3 regions of the Actinoplanes sp. NPDC020271 genome follow, and region 1 is predicted to be linked to each of the others. Evidence: riboswitches for the same ligand, from Rfam matches in the RefSeq annotation. Region 1 holds a riboswitch; each other region holds the start of a gene.

Region 1 (4,275 bases):
CGGGGCGGTCCACAGGCCGCGGGACTTCAACTCCCGGACCAGGTACGTGTTGATCTGCAGGAACTCGCCGGACATCGTCTCGCGCTTGAACAGGTTCGACACCTGCGGCTCGATGCACTCGTAGCAACCGGCGATCGACGCGATGGTCGCGGTCGGCGCGATCGCGATCAGCAGCGAGTTGCGCAGGCCGTGCTCGGCGATCGTGGCGCGCAGCGCGTCCCAGCGCGCGGTCTGCGACACCGAGGCGCCCCACAGGTCCGGGTGCAGCCGGCCCTTGGCCGCTCGCGTCTCGGCGTACGCCGGATGGGGTCCGAACTGCTCGGCGAGACCGGCGGAGGCTTCGAGCGCGGTCAGGAAGATCTCCTCCTGGACGCGGGTCGACAGCTCCTTCGCCTCGGCCGAGTCGAACGGCAGACCCAGCGTGAAGAACGCGTCCTGCAGGCCCATCAGCCCCAGCCCGACCGGGCGCCACCGCGGGTTGGACGCGGCCGCCTGCTGCGACGGGTAGTAGTTGATGTCGATCACCCGGTCCAGGAACACCACCGCGGTACGGACGGTGGAGCGCAACCGCTCCCAGTCCACCCCGTCGGCGCCGGTGTGCGCGCCCAGGTTGATCGAGCCCAGGTTGCAGACCGCGGTCTCGTCGTCGCTGTTGACCTCGAGGATCTCGGTGCACAGGTTCGACAGGTGGATCGTGTTGCCGGGCGCGCCGGTCTGGTTCGACAGCGCGTTCGAGCGGTCCTTGAACGTCATCCAGCCGTTGCCGGTCTGCGCCAGGGTGCGCATCATCCGGCCGTACAGGTCGCGGGCCTTGACGGTCTTGACCGCCTTCTTCTCCGCGATCCGGTACGCCTCGGTCCACGCGTCGCCGAAGAGATCCGGCAGCTCAGGCGCATCCGACGGGTCGACCAGCGACCAGTCCTCGTCGGCCTCGACCCGGCGCATGAACTCGTCCGGGATCCAGTTGGCCAGGTTCAGGTTGTGGGTGCGGCGGGACTCCTCGCCGGTGTTGTCCCGCAGCTCCAGGAACTCCTCGATGTCCGGGTGCCACGGCTCCAGGTAGACGCAGGCGGCGCCCTTGCGCCGGCCGCCCTGGTTGACCGCGGCCACGCCCGCGTCGAGGGTCTTCAGGAACGGGACGATGCCGTTCGACTTGCCGTTCGTGCCCCGGATCAGCGCGCCGCGACCCCGCACGCGGGACCAGGCGATGCCGATGCCGCCGGAGAACTTCGACAGCTTCGCGACCTGGTGGTAACGCTCGTAGATCGAGTCCAGCTCGTCCTTCGGCGAGTCGACGAGGAAGCAGCTCGACATCTGGGTGTGCTTGGTGCCGGAGTTGAACAGGGTCGGTGAGCTGGGAAGATAAGCCAGGCTCGCCATCAAGCGGTAGAAGCCGATCGCCTCGTCGACTGTCTGCGACAGCCCACAAGCAACGCGCAGCAGCCAGTACTGCGGGGTTTCGATCGGGATCCGCTTGGTCGGGTGGCGCAGCAGGTAACGGTCAGCGACGGTGCGCAGCCCGAAGTACTCGAAGCGCAGGTCGGCGTCACGATCGATCGCCGCATCCAACTTGTCCCGGTTTTTCATGACGAAGTCCAGGGTGGTGTCGCCGATCAGGCCTTCGGCGTGACCCAGCGCAATCGACTCGCTGAACGTGGTGACGCCCTGCTCACCGACCTCCTGCTCGACCAGGTCGACCAGCAGGCGGGCGGCCAGCCGCGAATACTGCGGCTCCTCGCCGATCAGCTCGGCGGCCGTCTGGATCGAGAGCTTGTCCAGCTCCTCGGTGGTGGCGCCGTCGTACAGCCCACTGATCGTCTTCGTCGCGACGCGAAGCGGGTCGACCTCGTCCAGGCCGGCGATCCACCGCTCGACCGCGACGACGATCTTGTTGACGTCGACGGGCTCCAGTTCGCCGTTGCGCTTGCGCACCTGCATGACGTGACGGCGCTGCTCCGGCACAGCAGCCGTCTCCAGGCTCTTCTCCGGCGTGAGCGTCATGGCCCTCTTCCCTCGCGAGTCAACACGGCCGCTGACCACGCGCAGGAAGACACCACTCTTACCCCGGGCGCACGCGCACCGGGGCAGTCAGGGCGTCGGCCGTCCCACGCGGCCTTCGACCGCCGCACACGGTTGCGTGCGGCGCGCTGGCAGGTCTTCGGACTCGCGGGCGTAGCCTCTCGCGAGGCTTCCTACTGACCGTCGCTTCCCAGGCCTCGCGGCCCAGTGCCGTGTGACGGCGGTCGTTCCCACTCACCGCTGCGGGGCAGTCCCGGTATCACACCGGATTCCCTCTTACCTCGGCGCACCCCTTGCGAAGCCCGCCGAACCAGCCGCGTTGGCCACTATATATGGGTGCGGCTCTCGCTCCGCAACGCCACATGGTGTGTCGCACAAGGTCATCAGGACAACACGCGTCAGTCCCCCGAAACGCCCCAGAAGTAGATCTCGGACGGATTACCGGCATCATCGTGCAGCACCGCGCACCGCCCGCCCCAACGCTGCTCGGGGAGCACTCGCGCCAGCATCGGGATGTGCTCGACGGTCAACGTGGCCACCCCGGTCTCCTCGATCGCCTCGGCCTCGGTGAGCGGCAGCACCCCGCCGAAACGGAACGCCGAGCCCGGCGGCAGCACCTCGTCCATGTCGAGGATCGAGTGCGTTCCGGTCTCCTGCATGTACTCCGACTCGAACAGCTCACCGATGGTGGGCGGCCGATCCGGGATCGGCTCGGCACTCCCGTCCCGGATCTGCTTCCACCAGTAAGCACTGTCGTGGGCCAGCTCCCGCCGATGGGCCTCCCGCAGCCCCGCGTCGAGATCGGCCTGATGAGGACGCGGTAGTCCCACCCCGAAGCACCCACTGCACACTCCTCACCAGAGATCGACGGGGGCGATCGGACCACGGGGGTACGACAGAAGCGGCCGCCCGCGTCGCGGAACAGCGTGGGTGGCCGGCAGACCGGAACGGCGGGGCCCCGGTAGAGGCGCCCCGCCGCTATGAGTGATGCCTCAGCAGGGGCCGAGGTCCTGCCACTGCTCGGTCCAGCCCGGTTCGGAGCCCTGTGTCCAGTACCGCGCCTTCCACAGGTGCTTGCCCTGCCCCGAGGCCGGCCCGGACGGGTCGCCGTACTTGCTCTTCTCGTGCTTGGCCAGCGCCCCACCCAGGTAGACGTTGCCGAACGCCCATTCCGGCGCGTCCGAGCACCCGGTCGCCGGTGGTTGCGAGGTGGGCGGGGACGACGGCGGCGAGGACGGCGGGGTCGACGGGTTGGAGCACGTGCCGCTCGACGCGACGGTGTCCAGGAACGCGGTCCCGCCGGTGCGGTACCCGGCCGCCTGTGAGGTCGCCTGGGCCGGCGACAGCACCTGGTTCTTGGCGAAGAGCACCCAGTCGACCTGCTGGACGTACGTGCTCTTCCCGCCCGCATGTGCCGCCAGGTCGATGAACCACAGGTTCCAGTTGATCGTCATCGTCTGGCGTGGGAAGTATTTTCCGCCGTGGTCCCCGACCTGCACCCCGTCGATCCAGTAGACGACGTGCCCGTCGGCGACCTGCGCGACCAGGTCGTGCCATCCGTCGAGGCTGGAGCGTTGCGAGGAGTGCAGGTTGTCGGCGTACCAGGGCTCGTTCTGGTACGTGTACCAGGTCGTCTGATAGTTGATCGGCCCGGTTTCGCCCCAGCCTCCGTTCGGCAGGTATTCGGAGATGTCCAGTTCGCTGTAGGTCGGGTCGAGGTCGGAGTTGAGCGGGCTGATCGTGAAGAACGTCTCGTTGATGTGGTCGCCGTCCGGGCCGGACGCCGGGGTGTCGGTGAACTTGATCCGGCTGGCGTAGGTGCCTTCGAGGTACCGCTTCTGTGTCGAGTAGAGCTCGGCGTGCCCGGTTCCGGCCGCGGTGCCGTCGGTGTACGCGGTGAGCTGCGCGACCTTGTCCCCGTTGGCGGTCGGGAACGTGACGTTCGCCGGTGACCAGTTCGCTCCGGCGACGCCCGGCCCGCCCTGGTAGCTGCGTGGCGTCCAGCCGTTCGCGGTCAGGGCAGTGTCCGCGGAGGTGTTGTAGTGGAAGTCGTCGAAGAGGTAACCGCAGTCGGCGGCGGAGGCGGGGGTGCCGGAGCTGAGGGCGACGATGCCCGAGGCGGCCAGCACGGCCACGGCGATACCAGTGAATCGACGCCTATCGATGAACATGGGTGCACTCCTCCCATACGGGGGTTACTGCGGTCTTCCCGGAGAGCCCGGGAGACGCTTCAGGTGCCGATCAGGCGATGCGCCG
Region 2 (4,275 bases), on a different contig from region 1:
CACACAGCCATCCGTCGATGTGCATGATGAAGTCGTCGAACTGCTCGTCGTCGGGCCGGTTCGACAGGCCCAAATCGTGGTCCATCTTCGCCGCCTGGATCAGCGTCCAGATCTGCGCGCGGATCGCCGGCAGCTTCGCCGGGTCGAGCGTGGCGATGTTGGCGTGCTCGTCGAGCAACTGCTCCAGACGGGCGATGTCGCCGTAGGACTCGGCCCGGGCCATCGGCGGGATCAGGTGGTCGACCAGCGTGGCGTGCGCCCGGCGCTTGGCCTGTGTGCCCTCGCCCGGGTCGTTGACCAGGAACGGGTAGATCAGCGGCAGGTCGCCGAGCGCCGCGTCGGTGCCGTCGGAGGCGGACATGCCCACGTTCTTGCCGGGCAGCCACTCGAGGTTGCCGTGCTTGCCGACGTGCACCACCGCGTGCGCGCCGAACTCGTCGGCCACCCAGCGGTAAGCGGCCAGGTAGTGGTGGCTCGGCGGCAGGTCAGGGTCGTGGTAGATGGCGACCGGGTTGGCGCCGAAACCGCGCGGGGGCTGGACCATCACCACGACGTTCTCGTCGCGGAGGGCGGCGAGCACGATGTCACCGTTGTCCACGTAGAGCGCACCGGGCGGCGGCCCCCAGTGCTGCTCGACGCTCTCCCGGAAGTCGTCGGGCAGCGTGTCGAACCAGGCCTTGTAGCGGGATTCCGGAATGCGCACCGGGTTGCCGGACAGCTGCTCCTCGGTCAGCCAGTCCGGGTCCTGCCCACCGGCGGCGATCAGCGTATGGATCAGGCCGTCGCCGTCGTAGGAACCGAAGTCCCCGATCTTGTAGCCCTTGTCGGCCAGCGCCGCGAGCAGCGCGACCGTCGACGCCGGGGTGTCCAGGCCGACCGCGTTGCCGATCCGCGAGTGCTTGGTCGGGTAGGCCGACAACATCAGCGCGATCTTGCGCTCGGCCGGCGGGATGTGGCGCAGTCGCGCGTGCGCGACCGCGATGCCGGCCACCCGGGACGCGCGCTCGGGATCGGCCACGTAGACCGAGAGGCCGTCCGGGTCGATCTCCTTGAACGAGAACGGGACCGTGATGATCCGGCCGTCGAACTCGGGGATCGCCACCTGGGTCGCCGCGTCCAGCGGGGACAGGCCGTCGTCGCTCGCCTGCCAGGCCGCGCGCGAGCTGGTCAGGCAGAGCCCCTGCAGGATCGGCACGTCCAGATCGGCCAGCACCCCGACATCCCACGCCTCGTCGTCGCCGCCGGCGCTGACCGTCGCCGGGCGGGTGCCGCCGGCCGCGAGAACCGTCACCACCAGCGCGTCCGCCTTGCGCAGCTCGGCCAGCAGCTCGGGCGCGGCGGTGCGCAGCGAGGACGTGAAGATCGGCAGCGGGTGGGCGCCCTTCGCCTCGATCGCCTGGCAGAGCGCCTCGACGAACGCGGTGTTCCCGGCCATGTGGTGGGCCCGGTAGTAGAGGACCGCGACGGTCGGCCGTGCGGTTTCCCGCGCCGGCTCGCGCGGCAGGATGCCCCACTGCGGGCTCTCGACCGGCGGCGCGAAACCGTTGCCGGTCAGCAGCACGGTGTCGGAGAGGAAGTCGTGCAGCGCGGCCAGATTCTCCCCGCCGCCCTGCGCGAGGTAGACGTGCGCGTCGGCGGCGATGCCGGCCGGGACCGAGGAGAGCTTCATCAGGTCGGCGTCGGGCTGCATCTCGCCGCCCAGCACGATCACCGGCAGGCTGCCGCCGAGCAGCTCGTCGAGGCCCTCCTCCCAGGCCCGGCGGCCGCCGAGGATGCGGACCACGACCAGCTCGACCCCGTCCAGCAGGGCCGGCAGATCCTCGACCCCGGTGCGGGCCGGGTTGCCGAGCCGCCAGGCCGAGCCGCTGGCCCGGGCGCTGAGCAGGTCCGTGTCGGACGTCGACAGCAGCAGAAACACGCGTGCGCTCCCCCTCGGGGTCCGCGCCCCGGGTAGTCATCGGCATGGCGACGGGAGTTCCTGGCTCCCGGGCCTCGCCAGAATCGGCTGAGCCCGGTGACAGTGGCGGGACCGCGCCGGACTCGCACCGGCTTCCTCCGCGGCGTCGCCGCTCGAATTCACTTGTTCCGCCACACGCTACTGGACGCCCGGACGTGACCGGGTCTCGATGCCCGGGCGGGGCCTGTGACACCGCTGACGAGGTGTGTGACGCCGCTGACGAAGTTGTGATGCTGCCGACCCGAGGATGCGTTCATGTCGGAGGCCGCCCGTAGTATCCGGGCCGTGACTCGCCTTCGTCAGTCGGACACCGACGCCTGCCCCGGCGCGCTGCGGCTCCACCCCGCGGCCGACGGGCTGCTGGCGCGGGTCCGGCTGCCCGGGGGCCTGCTGAGCGGCGCTCAGCTGCGGTCGCTGCGCGAGCTCGCCGAGGAGTTCGGCGACGGCCGGCTGGAGCTGACCTCCCGGGCCAACCTGCAGCTCAGAGCATTGAGAGCCGAGCAGACGGAGACCTTGGCGGCCCGCTTGCGCGCCGCCGGGCTGCTGCCGTCGTCAACCCACGATTCGGTACGGAACATTGCCGCCCCGCCGCTGGCCGCCGCTCCCCTGCGCCGGCTGGTGACCGAGCTGGACGCCGCGATCATCGCCGACCCCGGGCTGGCCGCGCTGCCGGGCAAGTTCCTGTTCGCGATCGGTCACGTGCCGCTCGCCGCGGATGTCGCCGCCGTGCCCGGTGGGGGCCGGTTCGCGCTGCGGTTCGGCGGCCACGACACCGGCCTGCGGGTGGACGCCGGGCGGGTGGTGGAGTCGCTGGTCGCGACGGGGCACGCGTTCCTGGCCGAGCGGGCGGCGCGGGTGCAGGCGGGCGGCGGGTCCGCCTGGCGGCTGCGGGAGCTGCCCGACGGACCGGAACGGGTCTCGCGGCGGGTCGCGGCGGCGCTCGGCGTCGTGCCGGTGAGCGTTCCGGCGACGGCCGTGCTCGACGTCGTCGAGCCGGGCGACCTCGTCGGCGTCGTGTCGATGCGCCCACCCGACGCTCTGGGCGACGGCGTGACCGGAAGCGATCAGTTCGCGGCGGGGGCGTCGGTGCCGCTGGGGCGGCTCGAGGGCGTACAGGTGAAGGCTCTTGAGGACGCGGAGCGTCTGGTCGTCACGCCGTGGCGTGGGATCGTGGTGCCCGATCTCGCCGAGACCGCGGCCCGGGCCTGGATCGGGCGGATGGACGCGGCCGGGCTGGTGGTGACGGCCTCCTCGCGGTGGAGCGGCGTGAGCGCGTGCGCGGGCCGGCCGGGCTGCGCGCGATCGCTGGCGGACGTGCGGGCGGACGCGGCCGCGGCGACCCGGTTCGCGCCGGGTCTGCCGGTGCACTGGGTGGGGTGCGAGCGGGCCTGCGGGAGCCCGGCCGGGCCGCACGTGCGAGCCGAGGCGACCACCGGCGGATATGCGGTGACCAGGCGCTCGGCGGACGGCACGCTGCTCAGCGGCTGCGGAGCCGACCCGGAGGACGCCGTGGGCGCGGGCGGGGCCGACGCGAGTGCGGGCGGGGCCGACGCGGGCCGGGACGACGCGGCCACGGACGACGAGAGTGCGGCCGGCGCGAGTGCGGCCGGCGCGAGTGCGGCCGGCGCGAGTGCGGCCGGCGCGAGTGCGGTTGGGCTGGCGGAGCTGGTGGCCGGGGCGAGGAGGGGTCCGAATGGCGTATGAGTACGAGCACGACGGCGCGGAGATCTACCGGCGGTCGTTCGCCACGATCCGGGCCGAGGCGGACCTGAGTGAGCTGCCGGAGGACGTGGCCCGCGTGGTGGTGCGGATGATCCACGCCTGCGGCATGGTCGACCTCGTGCAAGACGTCCGGTTCAGCCCAGGGGTGGTGACCGCGGCGCGCAAGGCGTTGCTCGACGGCGCGCCGATTCTCTGCGACGCGGAGATGGTGGCGTCCGGCGTGACCCGGAAGCGGCTGCCCGCGAACAACGAGGTGATCTGCACGTTGCGGGACCCGAGCGCGCCGGGGATCGCCGCGCGGATCGGCAACACCCGCAGCGCCGCCGCGATGGACCTGTGGGGTGACCGGCTGGGTGGGGCGGTCGTGGCGATCGGGAACGCGCCGACCGCGCTGTTCCGGCTGCTGGAGATGATCGAGGCGGGCGCACCGCGGCCGGCCGCGGTGCTCGGCATCCCGGTCGGCTTCATCGGGGCGGCGGAGTCCAAGGAGGCGCTCGCCGAGTCCGGCCTGGAGTATCTGATCGTGCGCGGCCGGCGCGGCGGCAGCGCGATGACCGCGGCCGCGGTGAACGCGCTGGCCTCGGAAACCGAATGAA
Region 3 (4,275 bases), on a different contig from region 1:
GTCGAGGCCGGGGTGGCTGTCCAGTACGGTGTCGCGGGCCCGCCGCACCGAGCCGGCATCGGTGACGTCGATCTCGACGGTGCTCAGACCGGCGAGGGAGACCGGGCGGCGCCCGCCGACGATGACGGTGCCGCCCGCGGCGGCGAAACGGCGGGCCAGGCCCAGGCCGATGCCCGAGGTGCCCCCGGCGATGAAGACCGTGCGGTGGTTGATGTCCATGAACACCAAGGTCGCAGCCCCGCGAGAGCCCAGGAAGTGCTCTGCTGATCCAGGTAGTGGCAGGACCCCCTGTCCGCGCTCGCGCCGGGACTAGCCTCGGCCTCATGAGCGGCGACAGCACCAATCGGCTGGGCGAATACCTGCGTGCGCGGCGCGAACTGGTCACGCCCGAGCAGGCCGGCATCCTGCCCGGGACCCGCCGCCGGGTCCGGGGTCTGCGCCGGGAGGAGGTGGCGCTGCTCGCCGGGATCAGCGCCGACTACTACCTGCGGCTGGAACGGGGCCGCGACAAGAACCCGTCACCTCAGGTGCTGGAAGCGCTCGCCAAGGTCCTGCACCTGGACGACGTCGAGAGCCGCTACCTGCTCGATCTGATCGCGCCCAGGCCGCGGACACGCCCCCGGACCCGGCCCGAGCACGTGCCCGCACGGCTGCATCACCTGCTGGCCGCCATCGGGGTCCCGGCCTTCGTCGAGGGCCGGGCATTCGACGTGCTGGCGGCCAACACCCTGGCCACGGCGCTGTCACCCCGGCTGCGCCCGGGCCAGAACCGGCTGCGGTCGATGCTGCTCGACCCGGAGGAACGCGAGTTCCACGCCGACTGGGAACGCTCCGCGGCCGGCCTCGTCGCGGCGTTCCGCCAGACCATCGGTGACGCGCCCGACGACGCCCGGGTCGTCGAGCTGGTCGGCGAGTTGTCGCTGTCCAGTGCGAGATTCCGTTCGTTGTGGGCGCGTCACGACGTGCGGCAGCTCCAGGGTGGCACGACCACCGTGCGGCATCCGGTGGTCGGCGAGCTCACCCTGCACCGGGACAAGTTGCCGGTCGACGGCCTGCTGCTGGTGCTCTACTACCCCGACGAGGCCGGTGAGAACGCGGAGAAGCTGCACCTGCTCGCCTCGCTGGCCGCGTCAGGGCAGGGCATCGTTACCACCGGTCGTCGTGACGGGCGAGCGCCGGCGGCCGGCGACGGCGCCAGCCGTGGCGTTCCAGGTCGGGAATCTCCTGGAGCCGGCTGACGGGGCCGACGCAGAGCCACGCGACCGGGCGGATGCCGGCCGGAATCCCGAGCAGCTCCTGCAGGAACTCCTCGCGGTAGAACGACACCCAGCCGACACCCAGCTCCTCGGCGGTGGCGGCCAGCCACAGGTTCTGGATCGCCAGGCACACCGAGTACAGACCGGCGTCGGCGATCGCGTGCCGCCCCAGGATCGCCGGGCCGCCCCGCTCCGGGTCGTAGGTGACGACGATCGACAGCGTCGACTCCAGCACGCCGTCGATCTTGATGCGGGCGAACCGGCCGGCGGCCTCCCCCTCCAGCGTCGCGGCGAACACGTCCCGCTCGTGACGGACGTGCTCGTGGAATGCTTTTTTCAACCCCTCCTCCCGTACGACGATGAAGTCCCACGGCTGGGACATGCCCACACTCGGCGCGGCATGCGCGGCGGTCAGGATCCGGTCCAGCACCGCGTCGTCGACCGCGTCGCCGGTGAACTCGGCGCGGACGTCACGGCGACGGTGGATGATCTCGTACAAATCGTGCATCATGGGCAGGCTCCCGTTGCGGTCGGACGCGAGGCCGGTCTTCGGACTCCCGGATCGTCACCTCACCGCCCGCCTTCCCAGCCCGTTTCCCGGCCAGTGGCTACGCGCGAACGCGTGTGGGCGGCAGCTCCCCGGTCACCGCGGCGGGCCCGTGCCGGACTCCCACCGGCTTCCCAGATTCTCCCCGCCGAGGGCGGGGCACCTCGCAACAAGTTCGTGCCGCCTCGCACCCTATCGCCCTCGGCCCGCGCGCCGGACAGGTCCTAAGCTTTCCGACGCAACGACAACCATCGACGAACAGGGGTTCGCGTGCGCCGACGATTTCCGGTGGCCCATCTGCTCCTCGCCCTGGCCCTGCCCGCGGTCATCACCCCGGCGGCCGTGCCGCCCACCGCCGCCGCGGCCGCCGCGGCAAGCACACCGAGCCTGTCGCCGCTGGTGCTCAGCGGCCCGGGAAACCTGGTGACCCGGACGCAGGACACCTACATCACCACCGCGGACACCGCCGACCACAGCCTCGGCGCGTTCCTGCACATCGGCACCCCCGACAACGGGGTGACCAAATACCGCAGCCTCCTGCAGTTCGACGTCTCGAAGCTCAGCGGCGCCAGCATCGAGAGCGCCTCGCTGCGGCTGTACAACTCGTACACCGGATCCTGCGACGGCTGGTGGATGTACGCCGACGCGGTCGGCAAGTCGTGGACCGCGTCGACGGTCACCTGGGCGAACCAGCCCGGCACCGTCTCCGGGTACGGCGCGGCGGCCACCTTCGGCATCGGCAACGACGCGCTCGGCTGCCAGGACCACCCGAACGCCACCGACCCGGAGAACACCGACGGCATCTTCCGGCTCGACGTGACCGCCATGGTCCGGGCGTGGGCGTCGGGCGCGCTGGCCAACAACGGGCTGCGGTTGTCGGCCGGGGAGCAGGAGACCAAGGCGTACAAGGACTTCTGCGCGATGAACCCGGCCTCGACCGCCGGGCCGTGCGCGATCACGTACGACATCCCGACCCTGGAGATCAAGATCAATCCGGGGCGGCCGGTGCTCGCCGCGACCAACGGCGCCACCAAGCGCATCGAGTTCTACGACGGGTCCGCCCCGGCGGCGTGGAAGACGACCGGGCCGTTCCTGTGGTGGGCGCCCGACGCGTACCACTCGCTCACCGACACGACGCTGGTCCCCGCCGGCACGTGGGGCGGCGGGGTCGACGTGAAGCTGCGCCCGGCCGGCCGGTACGGCCCCGGTCAGGTGCTGGTGGTCGCCGACAACTCCAGCGGGTTCGTCGGCGTCGTCGGCTACCCCGCGCTCTCCGGCCGCAAATGGGCCGTCAACGTGGGCGGCACCGGCGTGTCCAACGTGCACGGCGCCGAACTGATGCCGGACGGCAACGTCGCAGTCGCCCTGCCACTGCCCGGCAAGGTGCAGATCTGGTCGGCCACCGCCGGTCAGAACTGGACGCCGGGCACGAAGCCGGTCGCCGAGGTCAGCCTCGAAGCCGCGCACCAGGTGCTCTACGACCCGGCCGGGCCGTGGCTGTGGGCCGTCGGCAGCGACAAGCTGGTCCGCTACCGGTACACGCCGGACGCCGGCACGATCGCCGTCGACCAGGAATTCCCGATCCCGGGCCAGACCAAGGTCTCGGCCACCGCCAAGGCATGGGGGCACGACCTCACCACCGTGCGCGGCAACCCGGACCGGCTGTGGGTGACCGCCAACGGCGGCGTCACGCAGTTCTCCAAGTCCGGGACCACGTGCACGGTGACCGACACGGCCACCCACTGGCCCGACCCGGCCAGCCCCGGCGTCGGCGTGCACTGGTGCGGCGACTATCCCGGGGTGGGGCTGATCAACGCCAACCGGATGGTCAAGAACATCGACGACGACCCGGTCAGCGGCACCGTCACGTACGTCTGGGGTGATCTTCCCGGTGAATCCAACGGTTCAGTGATCAACTTCGTGTCGGGTACGAGCCTGGTCAAGGCGGCGGCGGCCAGCTCCAGCGTCTACTACAGCCTGCGCTGGCTGGTGCCGGCCTACTGACCACCCCGGCCGGCGCCACCACCCCGGGTGGCGTCGGCTATTCGGGCAGCAGCGGGCGCATGAACGTACGCTCGTACCACAGCACACAACCCGACTCGTCCCGGATCCGGTCCGCGGCGACGAACTCCGGGTCGTCGCCGAACCGGGCGCGATAACACTCGTAGGCGGCCAGACTCTCGAAACTGAACAACGCCTCGGCCCGGTCACTGGCGCCCTCAGCCGGCAGGAAATATCCGTGATGGACACCGCCGTGCTTCGCGACCAGACGCATCCACTCGCGGGCGAAGCGCTCGAACGCCTCGATCTGACCAGGATCAATCGTGTAGTGCACAACACAGGTGATCACCCGCCGAGCATATGACCCCCCAACCGACCGCTCAGGCGTCGCGGCGCATGGAGGTCAACGCCCACAGTTCGGCGATCCGGCCGTCGCGGACGCGGTACATCTCCAGCATCGTCGGCGTCTGG

The links. A riboswitch is a leader RNA that binds a small molecule or an ion and turns the genes downstream of it on or off. The one in region 1 is predicted to bind cobalamin.
Region 2: it holds a riboswitch for cobalamin, as region 1 does, so the genes downstream of both, cobN (cobaltochelatase subunit CobN) here and ACH442_RS42095 (ribonucleoside-diphosphate reductase subunit alpha) in region 1, are expected to answer to the same signal.
Region 3: it holds a riboswitch for cobalamin, as region 1 does, so the genes downstream of both, bluB (5,6-dimethylbenzimidazole synthase) here and ACH442_RS42095 (ribonucleoside-diphosphate reductase subunit alpha) in region 1, are expected to answer to the same signal.

Annotation. Positions count from the first base shown of each region.
Region 1 is NZ_JBIRWQ010000033.1:57,714-61,988, forward strand. Features, by position in the region: gene ACH442_RS42095 (ribonucleoside-diphosphate reductase subunit alpha) at 1-2,001, opposite strand, end outside; cobalamin riboswitch at 2,132-2,349, opposite strand; gene ACH442_RS42100 (hypothetical protein) at 2,418-2,849, opposite strand; gene ACH442_RS42105 (glycoside hydrolase family 16 protein) at 3,012-4,190, opposite strand; gene ACH442_RS42110 (sugar isomerase domain-containing protein) at 4,261-4,275, opposite strand, start outside.
Region 2 is NZ_JBIRWQ010000010.1:118,707-122,981, forward strand. Features, by position in the region: gene cobN (cobaltochelatase subunit CobN) at 1-1,918, opposite strand, end outside; cobalamin riboswitch at 1,950-2,083, opposite strand; gene ACH442_RS23005 (precorrin-3B synthase) at 2,243-3,661, shown strand; gene ACH442_RS23010 (precorrin-8X methylmutase) at 3,651-4,274, shown strand.
Region 3 is NZ_JBIRWQ010000030.1:72,472-76,746, reverse strand. Features, by position in the region: gene ACH442_RS40605 (SDR family oxidoreductase) at 1-219, opposite strand, end outside; gene ACH442_RS40600 (helix-turn-helix transcriptional regulator) at 324-1,238, shown strand; gene bluB (5,6-dimethylbenzimidazole synthase) at 1,147-1,767, opposite strand; cobalamin riboswitch at 1,779-1,985, opposite strand; gene ACH442_RS40590 (DUF6528 family protein) at 2,092-3,807, shown strand; gene ACH442_RS40585 (NIPSNAP family protein) at 3,845-4,153, opposite strand; gene ACH442_RS40580 (ester cyclase) at 4,185-4,275, opposite strand, start outside.